Regions from separate parts of the Cellvibrio zantedeschiae genome, predicted to be linked through region 1. Evidence: predicted binding sites of a transcription regulator. Region 1 holds the regulator's gene; each other region holds the start of a gene.
What was found. Region 1 encodes FliA, which starts transcription of late flagellar genes. Its sites were predicted from a motif close to TAAAGTTATNNNNNNNNCGGCCGATANCC; they were not measured.

Region 1 (3,140 bases):
TCTAAAATTTCGCCTGCTTCAACTAAAAAGTCCTGAAGAATATCCTCGTCATCACCAAAACTCATTCAGCTATTCCCCAAAAACATTTGGCTCTAGAAACCGAGACTGGATAAAAGGTCATCAACTTCATCCTGACCGGAAACTACGTTCTCACGTTCTTTATTAATTTGTGGGCCTTCAGCCTCGTGCTTACGTTTTTCAATTAAGTCATCGATATTTTGCTCGCCATCCAAGTTATCGACGATGCCGGTGATTTCTTCAACCTGACCAGCCATGCGCACTAAATCGACTAAATCTTTTTCAACGTCTTTGATTAAACCTATAACACGCTTTAATACCTGGCCGGTTAAATCCTGAAAGCCTTGTTCGAGCACAATGTCTTGTAAACTTTTGTTCAAACGCTCGGTGCCTACTTCCATTTGCCCGAGAAAACCATCCATACGCTCGTACAATTCACGGAATTCATCGGCAGACATTTCGCGGCGTTTTAAGCGTGCCCAATCATTTCGCAACAAGCTGGCTTCCTGACCAAGATTTGCTGCAATTGGTGCAGCTTCGTCAACCATATCCATGGTTCTCTCTGCTGCTTTTTGCGTAAGTTCAATAACGTAATTCAAACGATTAGATGCGTCATGAATATCTGAACCTTCAATTTTTGGAGGCTGCTTGCTGAGATCAGCATCTACATTGAAATTCACAATAGCATTGTGCAAACCGCGAGTTAATTTACCCACCGTTTGAAAAATATGGCGATCACGTGATTCAGTAATACTTTGAATAAGCGCAGAAGCTTCTTCAAACTGATTGCCTTGCAATTTTTCCGTTAACAGCTTTGCACATTCTTTGAGTTCGGCAATGAACAATTCGTTGTTAGGATCGACTAATATCTCGGATGCCATGGATATGCCTTATTGTTAGGTTGTGGCAGCAAAACGTTTTTTTGTTAGCCAACACGCTCAAATATTTTTTCAATTTTTTCTTTAAGCGCCTGCGCCGTAAAAGGTTTTACGACGTAACCATTTACCCCGGCTTGTGCTGCCTCAATAATTTGGTCGCGCTTGGCTTCTGCAGTAACCATAAGCACCGGCAAGGTGGCGAGTTTTTCGTCGGCACGCACAGCGCGCAGCAAATCAATACCCGTCATGCCAGGCATGTTCCAATCTGTTACCAAAAACTGGAAGTCACCGCTCTTGAGCATGGGCAATGCTGTCATGCCGTCATCCGCTTCATGGGTATTTGAAAAACCCAAATCTCTCAGCAGATTTTTAATGATCCGCCGCATCGTCGAGAAGTCATCGACAATCAAGATTTTCATGTTCTTATCCAAAGCAACCTCCGTCACACCTACAGGAATTTCGTTTACTGTTAGTCTAGCCAGTGTTGGCGATCTAGCCAGTTTTCTGACGTTAAAAAACTTTTTTAATTACTTATTGAGCTTTATTTGTTCGAAGTGTTTGCATGACAAGCAACCTCCACGGCACCTACTCCTGCGTTGCCGTTGGGGGGTAATGCTTTTAACCCTGCGACTGCCAACCCGCCAAACGCGATTTCAACCGCGAGGCAGCCTGGCTATGAATTTGGCTAACGCGCGATTCGCTCACCCCCAGCACCAACCCAATCTCTTTAAGGTTGAGCTCTTCGTTATAGTAGAGAGCAAGCACCATGCGTTCGCGTTCGGGCAACTGACTAATAGCGGAGGCGAGCGCTTTCTTTAAGCCTTCGCGCTGCAAACCTTCAAAAGGACTGGCGAATGCACTGCTGGTTTCGCTTGCATCTATATTGCTGTCTTCTTCGCCGAAGGTTTCTTCATAGCTGTAAAGACGACTGCAGTTGGAGTCTTGCAGCATGGAGTGATATTCCTCCAGGCTCACCTCAAGCTCGGCAGCAATTTGGGCATCCTGGGCATCGCGACCCGTGCGGGCTTCTACAGCTTTAATGGCTTGGGCAATACGGCGGGAATTGCGGTGAACCGAGCGCGGAGCCCAGTCGCCACGGCGCATTTCATCGACTATGGAACCGCGAATGCGGATACCGGCATAGGTTTCGAAACTGGCGCCTTTGGAGGAATCGTATTTTTGTGCAGCTTCGATCAGGCCAATCATTCCAGCCTGAATAAGATCGTCTACCTGCACGCTGGCAGGCATACGCATCATCATGTGGTAGGCGATGCGCTTCACGAGGGGCGCAAACTCTTCAATGCGCGCGTTGTGAAGGCTTTGCTCCGTTTTATCGTACATGGCTAACCTATCAACTGCGGCCATAAGTCATACTCAGTAGCGGTCATTCGCCGCACGAAGTAAACGTTCTACAAAAAATTCCAGACGCCCGCTAGGACCGCTCGGCAACGGCCACTTGTCCACGGTTTGCGCCAAACCACGAATCGCAACGGCGGCTTTAGAAGTAGGTGCAAACTCCAGCAAGGCTTTTTGTTTGCGTACGGCGTTACGTACTTCTTCATCGAAGGGAACCTGGCCAACGAACTGCAGGGTTACGTCGAGGAAGCGTTCGCACACGGTATTCAGTTTGTTAAACATGCTGGTGCCTTCCGCCGGATTGCGCGTCATATTCGCGATCACGCGGAAGCGTTGCATGTTGTACTCTTTGTTAAGAAGTTTGATGAGCGCGTAGGCGTCTGTAATGGAAGAAGGTTCATCGCAAACGACTACAACAACCTCATTGGCAGCGCGCACAAAGCTGACAACTGTATCTGAAATACCGGCAGCCGTATCTATAATAAGCACATCAACTTGATCGCTTAACTCATTGAAAGCGTTGATTAAACCGGCATGCTCAGCAGCACTTAACTCGGCCATGCGCTGCACGCCGGACGAAGCTGGAACAATCTTGATACCCGCTGGACCATTAACCAAAACATCCATTAATGAATGAGTGCCTGCAAGCACATCAGCGAGTGTATGAGTGGCTTTTAAGCCGAGAAGAACATCGACATTCGCCAACCCGAGGTCGGCATCAAACAGGACTACGCGCCGGCGCATTTCCGCCAGGGCGATACTGAGGTTCACGGAAATATTGCTTTTGCCGACTCCGCCTTTGCCGCCGGACACGGCGATAACTTGTACTGGGCGCATTGATTATTAACTCCAACAACCGGCCTAAATCTAAATTTGTGAACTGAGTAT
Region 2 (3,140 bases), 840 kb from region 1:
ACCTTACCTTGCAAGGTGTTGGTGCCAGTATCGCTGATTGTTACGCCGTTAATTTTCAAGTCGCCGTAAGCAAGTGCAACGTTGGCATTAGCAGATTGAGTCAAACCGAAGCCAACAGTAGTACCGTTAGCACGAGTTTCTTGCAAGCCTAAGTGAGCCAACAAACCAGCAGCAGCGTTGTTGCCAGTGGTTACACGCACCGCTGAGCCGTCAGCACTTGCAACAGTCAATTGCGCTTGTACGGTAGAACCGGAAGTAATACCTGAACCCAGAGCGCCAGTAGTTTGAGTCAGTGTGATGCTTGCGCCAGTGTTGCTCAGGATAGACAAATAACCGTCAGCAGTTTTAGACGCTACTATAGTACCGTTAGCCTGATTGTTAATGGCCGCAACCATTTCATCCATACTGTTGGTGTTTTTAATTACGTATTGGCTAGTGGTACCGTCAGCATTACCAAGACCAATTGTCAGGGTAGCAGCAGCGGTAGTTTTACCGTCACCAGCAGAAGTTGCAGTTACAGTGTTTACAGCACCGATAGTTACACCAGACAATTTGCTGTTAACAGCGGTCAAGAATTTGGACAAGCTTGCACCACTAGCAGTACCGTCGAAAGAACCAATGTTCTGGCCATTGATCAGTACATCACCATCGTTGAACTTGGTAGAAGTGATGGCTTGGTCAAGGTTGGTACCCAATACGTCAGCAGCAACTGAACCCAGGCCCAAAGATTTTGCATCGGTAGCAGCAATTTTGAAGCTAATCGTTTGGTTAGCTTGTGCACCTACTTGCAGTTTGATATCGCCCAACTTACCGTCCAACAGGTTTTGGCCGTTGAAAGAAGTTGATTTAGAGATACGATCCAATTCCGATACAAGTTGTTTACTTTCAGCGTTCAACTGTGCACGGTCAGCGTTACTGTAGATACCGTTCGAAGACTGTACCGCTAGTTCACGCATACGTTGAAGAATGTTGGTTGACTCAGCTAACGCACCTTCAGCGGTTTGAATCAGAGACACACCGTCGTTTGCGTTACGAACCGCTTGGTCGAGACCGCGGATTTGAGAAGACATTTTGTTTGAAATCGCCAAGCCCGCAGCGTCATCTTTTGCAGAGTTAATACGTTGACCAGATGACAAGCGTTGGGTGGATAGATCTTGCGACGAACCGGAACTCATTAATTGACGCTGAGCGTTAAGTGAGGCGGTATTAGTGTTGATAATTAAGGCCATGATAAATCCCCTAAAGTGATTTTTACTGCAGCGCTGAGCTGAGTTAGTCGGTTTGTTGAAGCCTGAACAACAGACGCATCAGCGCTTCTGAAAAGGTTATCGCCCGACTTTTCACTTGCTTTAGGGGATTTTTATAAAAAACTTAAAACATTTATCGCGAGAATCAGCAAATTGTATTGCATAGAGTTATAAGAGATAGGGTTTTGCACAACTTCCGTCAAATTATCGACCGTATGCCTCCATAGCTTTGTTGGACTGATTCAGCTGACGTAACTCTGACGCGATTTTTTCACGCTGCAAAGAGGTATGCGTATCAAGATCGTCATTCAATCCCTGGATTTGAACGATGATAGATTTGGCTGAGTCCACTAAATGAGCATCCTGAAGTGCCTGGATGTAACGATTGTCATCCAGAAAAGTAACGTGTTGCTGGTATTTGTTTGCTGCAACATCCATGGCTTCCCACTCTTCAGCTTGCGCCAGCTTTACCAAATCCCTAACACGCTCCAATACTTCATAGAGAGGCTTCAATAATTCATGGTTTTCCATAGCGGTCACCTAAAAAGGGTTAATTAAGAATGGGGCGCTGCCGCGAAAAACTCAACAGCCTTTTTATAAATTACATATATTTAAATAAACTTAATTCACTAATCTTGATAAAGCTTTGTTGCGCCGCGCTTAACACGAAGGTTTGCATTTGCAAACGGGTGGAAGCCTCTGCATAGTCCAAATCTTCCAACTGAGACAACACTTCCTGGCTGTTCAGCTCAATATCGGAATTCAAATTCTTGGTGCTTTCCAACATATTTTGACGCGCACCCACATCGCCCTGCACAGCTGAGATATTAGTTAATACGTTTTCTAAACTCGCCAGAGTTTTGGCAACGATTTTTGCAAAGTCATCTTTACTTTGTTGGGTGTTATCAATGCCCTTCATGGCTTCACTAAAGCGTGACACTGTAGTCAACAAACCTTGCTTGCCCGTTGATTCGATAACAAATTTATCACCAGGCGTTGCCAACACACCTAAAGAAGATTTAACCGGGCTACCGCTTACACCCATCGCCGCTAATACATTCGCCCCAGCATTCGTTAAAGAAATAACAGAATTACTTAGTGATGACAGGCCTTGTGCTGTTGCAATCACACCCAACTTTGCCAACTCAACGGCATTGGTTCCATTATTTAATGCTGCGGCCAAACTAATGGCATCAGTTACGTTAGTGTTCAAGGTTAAGGTTGCGGTTTTTCCGTTAACGGTAATATCAACAGTTTCTGGTGTTGCCGCGAAATTAAATGTTGAAGCGCCAGGGTATGTAATTGGAATATTTGCTGTTGTGGTGCCTGCGCCCTGCGTAGCTACACCAGTAATAGTGCTGATGGCTGCAGCAGAAGAATTTTTAATCGTAATATTCAAACCCGTAGCCGAAGTAAACACGCCCGTATCTGACAAAGTAATACCCAGATTTTGCAGCTTCTTATAATTAGCCGCAGCGGTTGACGTATTGAACGGCAAAGTGCTGTAAAAAGATTTATCGGTTGCGCCACCCAAACCGGTAATAAAATCGTTAAGAGCATTAGCACCATTATTCGTTGCGAAATTTTGATCCAACACCAAAGTTTCAGTTATACCGCCAACCGTAATTTCAAAACTGCCGGGCGTTACGGAATAATCTTTATCCGCAGCAATCGCGCCCGTAAACGCAGCCGAACTCAAAGAGATAGTTGAAGGCACTGCAGCCACACCAGAAAAAGGTGTGCCCGAAATTGAAAATTTTGCGCCATTAATTTTAATGTCCTGACCGGAAACAAAAACCTGCTTATCAACAAGCACTTTGCCAGTTGAACGCTCGGTAATCGTGTAATTAGGTGATGGAGGTATTACTGACGCATTCGCATTAAACGTGACCA
Region 3 (3,140 bases), 860 kb from region 1:
GGTTTCATTGGTCGTCATAGCATCAATCACTTGCTCTTTTAGCTTGCGATTAAGGCCTTGACGTAAATTGCGCACTAAATCGCCGAAGTTAGCGATTTTATGGTCATCCATTAAGCGACGCATACGGTTGGTAACAAGATATTGCTTGTTATCACCGAGCGAAATGCCGCAAGCATCTTCTAAAAATTGGCGAAACTGATCAAACTCGGCCTGATCTACATTATCGCGAGCTGCCAGTTTGGCAAACACATCATTTGAATCTTTATTTATCATAAATGCTCTTAGCAGTACTACATCGCGTTAGTGAGCCCAAGGCTCCAATTACTCTGCATAGCTAACTCCTCCGCGGAGAGAAGTTACTCTGCATCGGGCGGCAATAAGCTTTCACCCGTAATTGCTAATACACGATCATTAACCCGGCGCGCCAGTTCATCAGGATGGAACTTCGCGAGGAAGTCATCCGCACCCACTTTCCGCACCATGGCTTCGTTAAACACACCGCTTAAGGATGTGTGGAGCACAATATGAAGCTTCTTCAAATCTGGATTATTGCGAACCTCAGCCGTGAAGGTATAACCGTCCATTTCCGGCATTTCGATGTCGCAGATAATCATTACCAACTCAGCATAGGGATCTTTGCCCGATGCCAAAATATCTTTCAAATATTGGAGCGCCTCTGCACCGTCTTTTTTGATCGTCGTGCGAATGCCCATGCCCTCAACTACGCGTTGAATTTGCTTGCGCGCAATGGTTGAGTCGTCAACGATAAGCACATGTTTTTGCACCACTTTATCGGCAATACCATCTTCAATAACACCTTCTGATACGTCTTCCTTCATTGGAGACACTTCAGCGAGGATTTTTTCCACATCGATAATTTCCACCAACTGACCATCCACTTGAGTGACAGCCGTTAAATAATGTTCTTTACCCGCACCTTTTGGTGGTGGATGAATATCTCCCCAGTTCATGTTCACAATTCGCTCAACGGAGCGCACCAGAAAGCCCTGGGCAGTACGGTTGTATTCAGTGATGATCACAAAGCAGTTATCAATATCCGGCAGTTCACGGCGGCCAATGGCAAGGTTCATATCCATAATGGGAATGGTGCCGCCGCGAATGTGGGCAACACCGCGAACCACCGAGTTGCGGCCAGGAAGTGCATTTAAAGGAGGACACTGCAGAACCTCCTTCACTTTAAACACGTTAATGCCATAGAGCTGTTGGCTGCCCAGTCGAAATAACAATAGCTCCAGACGATTTTGTCCAACCAGTTGTGTACGTTGGTTGACGCTATCCATTACACCGGCCATGCCACCACCTCTTTCTTATCAAACAAATTTTACGTTCAAGCCGCTTTGGTGAAGCAACTTGCCTGGGGATTTTTTATGCTGCCTTTATGCTGTCTTTTTTATAGTCAGGGAAAACGGCATAGACTTTGCTTTTATCATCGTTAGTAAGCTTTTTCGGCTGAAAGCCGTCACTCTTTAGGTCGATTGCAGATGAAACTTGTAGATTTGTTCAAAAGCAGCAATCCGCCTTATGAGGATAGGACAAATTATGAGATTTCGTAGTTTTTATAGAATTTTCTTTTTGAATATTGCGTTCACGCCCATCAAACAAGGCATTAACAGGATTACCTGGTTTTGTGCGTTAGCGGTTTGCTTTAGCCAAAGCGCCAATGCTCAGGCACCTATTGAGAATATTGGGCAAATAGAGTTGCAAGTCGCCCGGTTTTTGACGGACGAATACAGCAAAACCCAGGCAATTAAAGTAGAAGTAAAAGTAGGCAATCTGGACAACCGTTTACGCTTGGCTCGCTGCGATCAAAGCCTTTCGTTAAACCTTAAAGATACAACCAACAGCGGTGGAAACATCAATGTACAGGTTGCCTGTAAAGGCACGTCATCCTGGACAATTTTAGTCCCTGCACAGGCAAAGGTTTACCGCTCGGTGGCAGTTGCCAGCCGCACCCTACAGCGCGGAGATGTGGTTACTGAGGATGATTTAACCACTGAAGTTAAAGATGTGAGCGAATTTCGCATGGGCTTTTCCCTTGTGCCAAACGCTATCGTGGGCAAAGAAATAAAGTTCACAGTGAATAAAGGTGAAGTATTTAGAAACTCTGCGCTTGATGCTCCACTCGTCATTAAACGTGGCGATACAGTGAGCATGGAAGCAGCAGCCGGTGAAATAAGCGTTAAAACCAATGGTACCGCGGTTTCCGATGGGCGCATTGGTCAGCAAATACGGGTTAAGAACAACCAATCGGCACGCGTTATTAATGCCCGGGTTGTAGCGGCCGGTAAAGTTCAAAGCATTATGTAATACGCAAGACTGTTGATGCCAAGCCGGCATAAACGAAGACAATGAAGTTAAATAGTCAAAAAGCCAAAAAAGTTGCTAAAGTTCCAGAGCTACTGGCCGACAACCCTCATAAGGGAACTCTGATTAATAGGAAACTATTATCACCAGTCTCTTTGAACACATAGCAATCGTTGGGGAACGAAATCATGGTTATAGATACAAACAACATCAATTCATCTGGCGGTGCCAACCGCAGCCGAAGTTCGGCGCCCGTGGCCACTACCAGCACCAAAACCCAGAGCGCGCCTGTGGCGACGCCTGAACCAAGCACTAAAGACAATGTAGTGCTGAGTTCAGAAGCGCAAAACCTGGTGCGCCTGCAAGCCAAAATCGGCAGCCTGCCCGATGTAAACCTTGATCGCGTAGCCGCCATCAAGCAAGCCATCGCAGAAGGTCGCTTTGAAATTAATCCTGAGCGCATTGCTGAAAATATGCTCAATCAGGATGAACTTTTAGGTTAAGAAATAGATAGGTTAAAAAGCCGAGCCTCAGGTTAATCGACAGCTGATTTACCCGAACTCTTTACAAACGTATCTGGCCCTTACCCCAACAATGGCCAGATTCGCTAAACCAGTGAGGTTGCTATGTCTCTCAATACCCAATTTTTGCGCGATATGCTCGCCCAAGACTCCAGTGCCATCCAACAATTGAAAGCACTCCTTACCCAGGAACGTGAATTTCTGGAACAGCGCCAGCTGCAAGGCATGCAAGAAATTGTCAGCCAAAAAGATCAGCTACTTGGCAACCTTTCTTATACAGCACGCCAGCGCGAA

Region 2: a site for FliA is predicted at 1,324-1,352, ahead of IE104_RS19155 (flagellin N-terminal helical domain-containing protein). Genes of this name have one in related genera too.
Region 3: a site for FliA is predicted at 1,462-1,490, ahead of IE104_RS08560 (chemotaxis protein CheV). Genes of this name have one in related genera too.

Annotation. Positions count from the first base shown of each region.
Region 1 covers NZ_BMYZ01000001.1:1,070,416-1,073,555, reverse strand. Annotated here, with positions in the region: gene IE104_RS04750 (chemotaxis protein CheA) at 1-65, opposite strand, end outside; gene IE104_RS04745 (protein phosphatase CheZ) at 93-899, opposite strand; gene cheY (chemotaxis response regulator CheY) at 944-1,327, opposite strand; gene IE104_RS04735 (RNA polymerase sigma factor FliA) at 1,515-2,237, opposite strand; gene IE104_RS04730 (MinD/ParA family protein) at 2,271-3,089, opposite strand.
Region 2 covers NZ_BMYZ01000001.1:1,912,951-1,916,090, forward strand. Annotated here, with positions in the region: gene IE104_RS19155 (flagellin N-terminal helical domain-containing protein) at 1-1,229, opposite strand, end outside; gene IE104_RS08490 (flagellar protein FliT) at 1,452-1,778, opposite strand; gene flgL (flagellar hook-associated protein FlgL) at 1,849-3,140, opposite strand, start outside.
Region 3 covers NZ_BMYZ01000001.1:1,930,167-1,933,306, forward strand. Annotated here, with positions in the region: gene IE104_RS08555 (CheR family methyltransferase) at 1-273, opposite strand, end outside; gene IE104_RS08560 (chemotaxis protein CheV) at 357-1,313, opposite strand; gene flgA (flagellar basal body P-ring formation chaperone FlgA) at 1,561-2,328, shown strand; gene flgM (flagellar biosynthesis anti-sigma factor FlgM) at 2,514-2,828, shown strand; gene IE104_RS08575 (flagella synthesis protein FlgN) at 2,952-3,140, shown strand, end outside.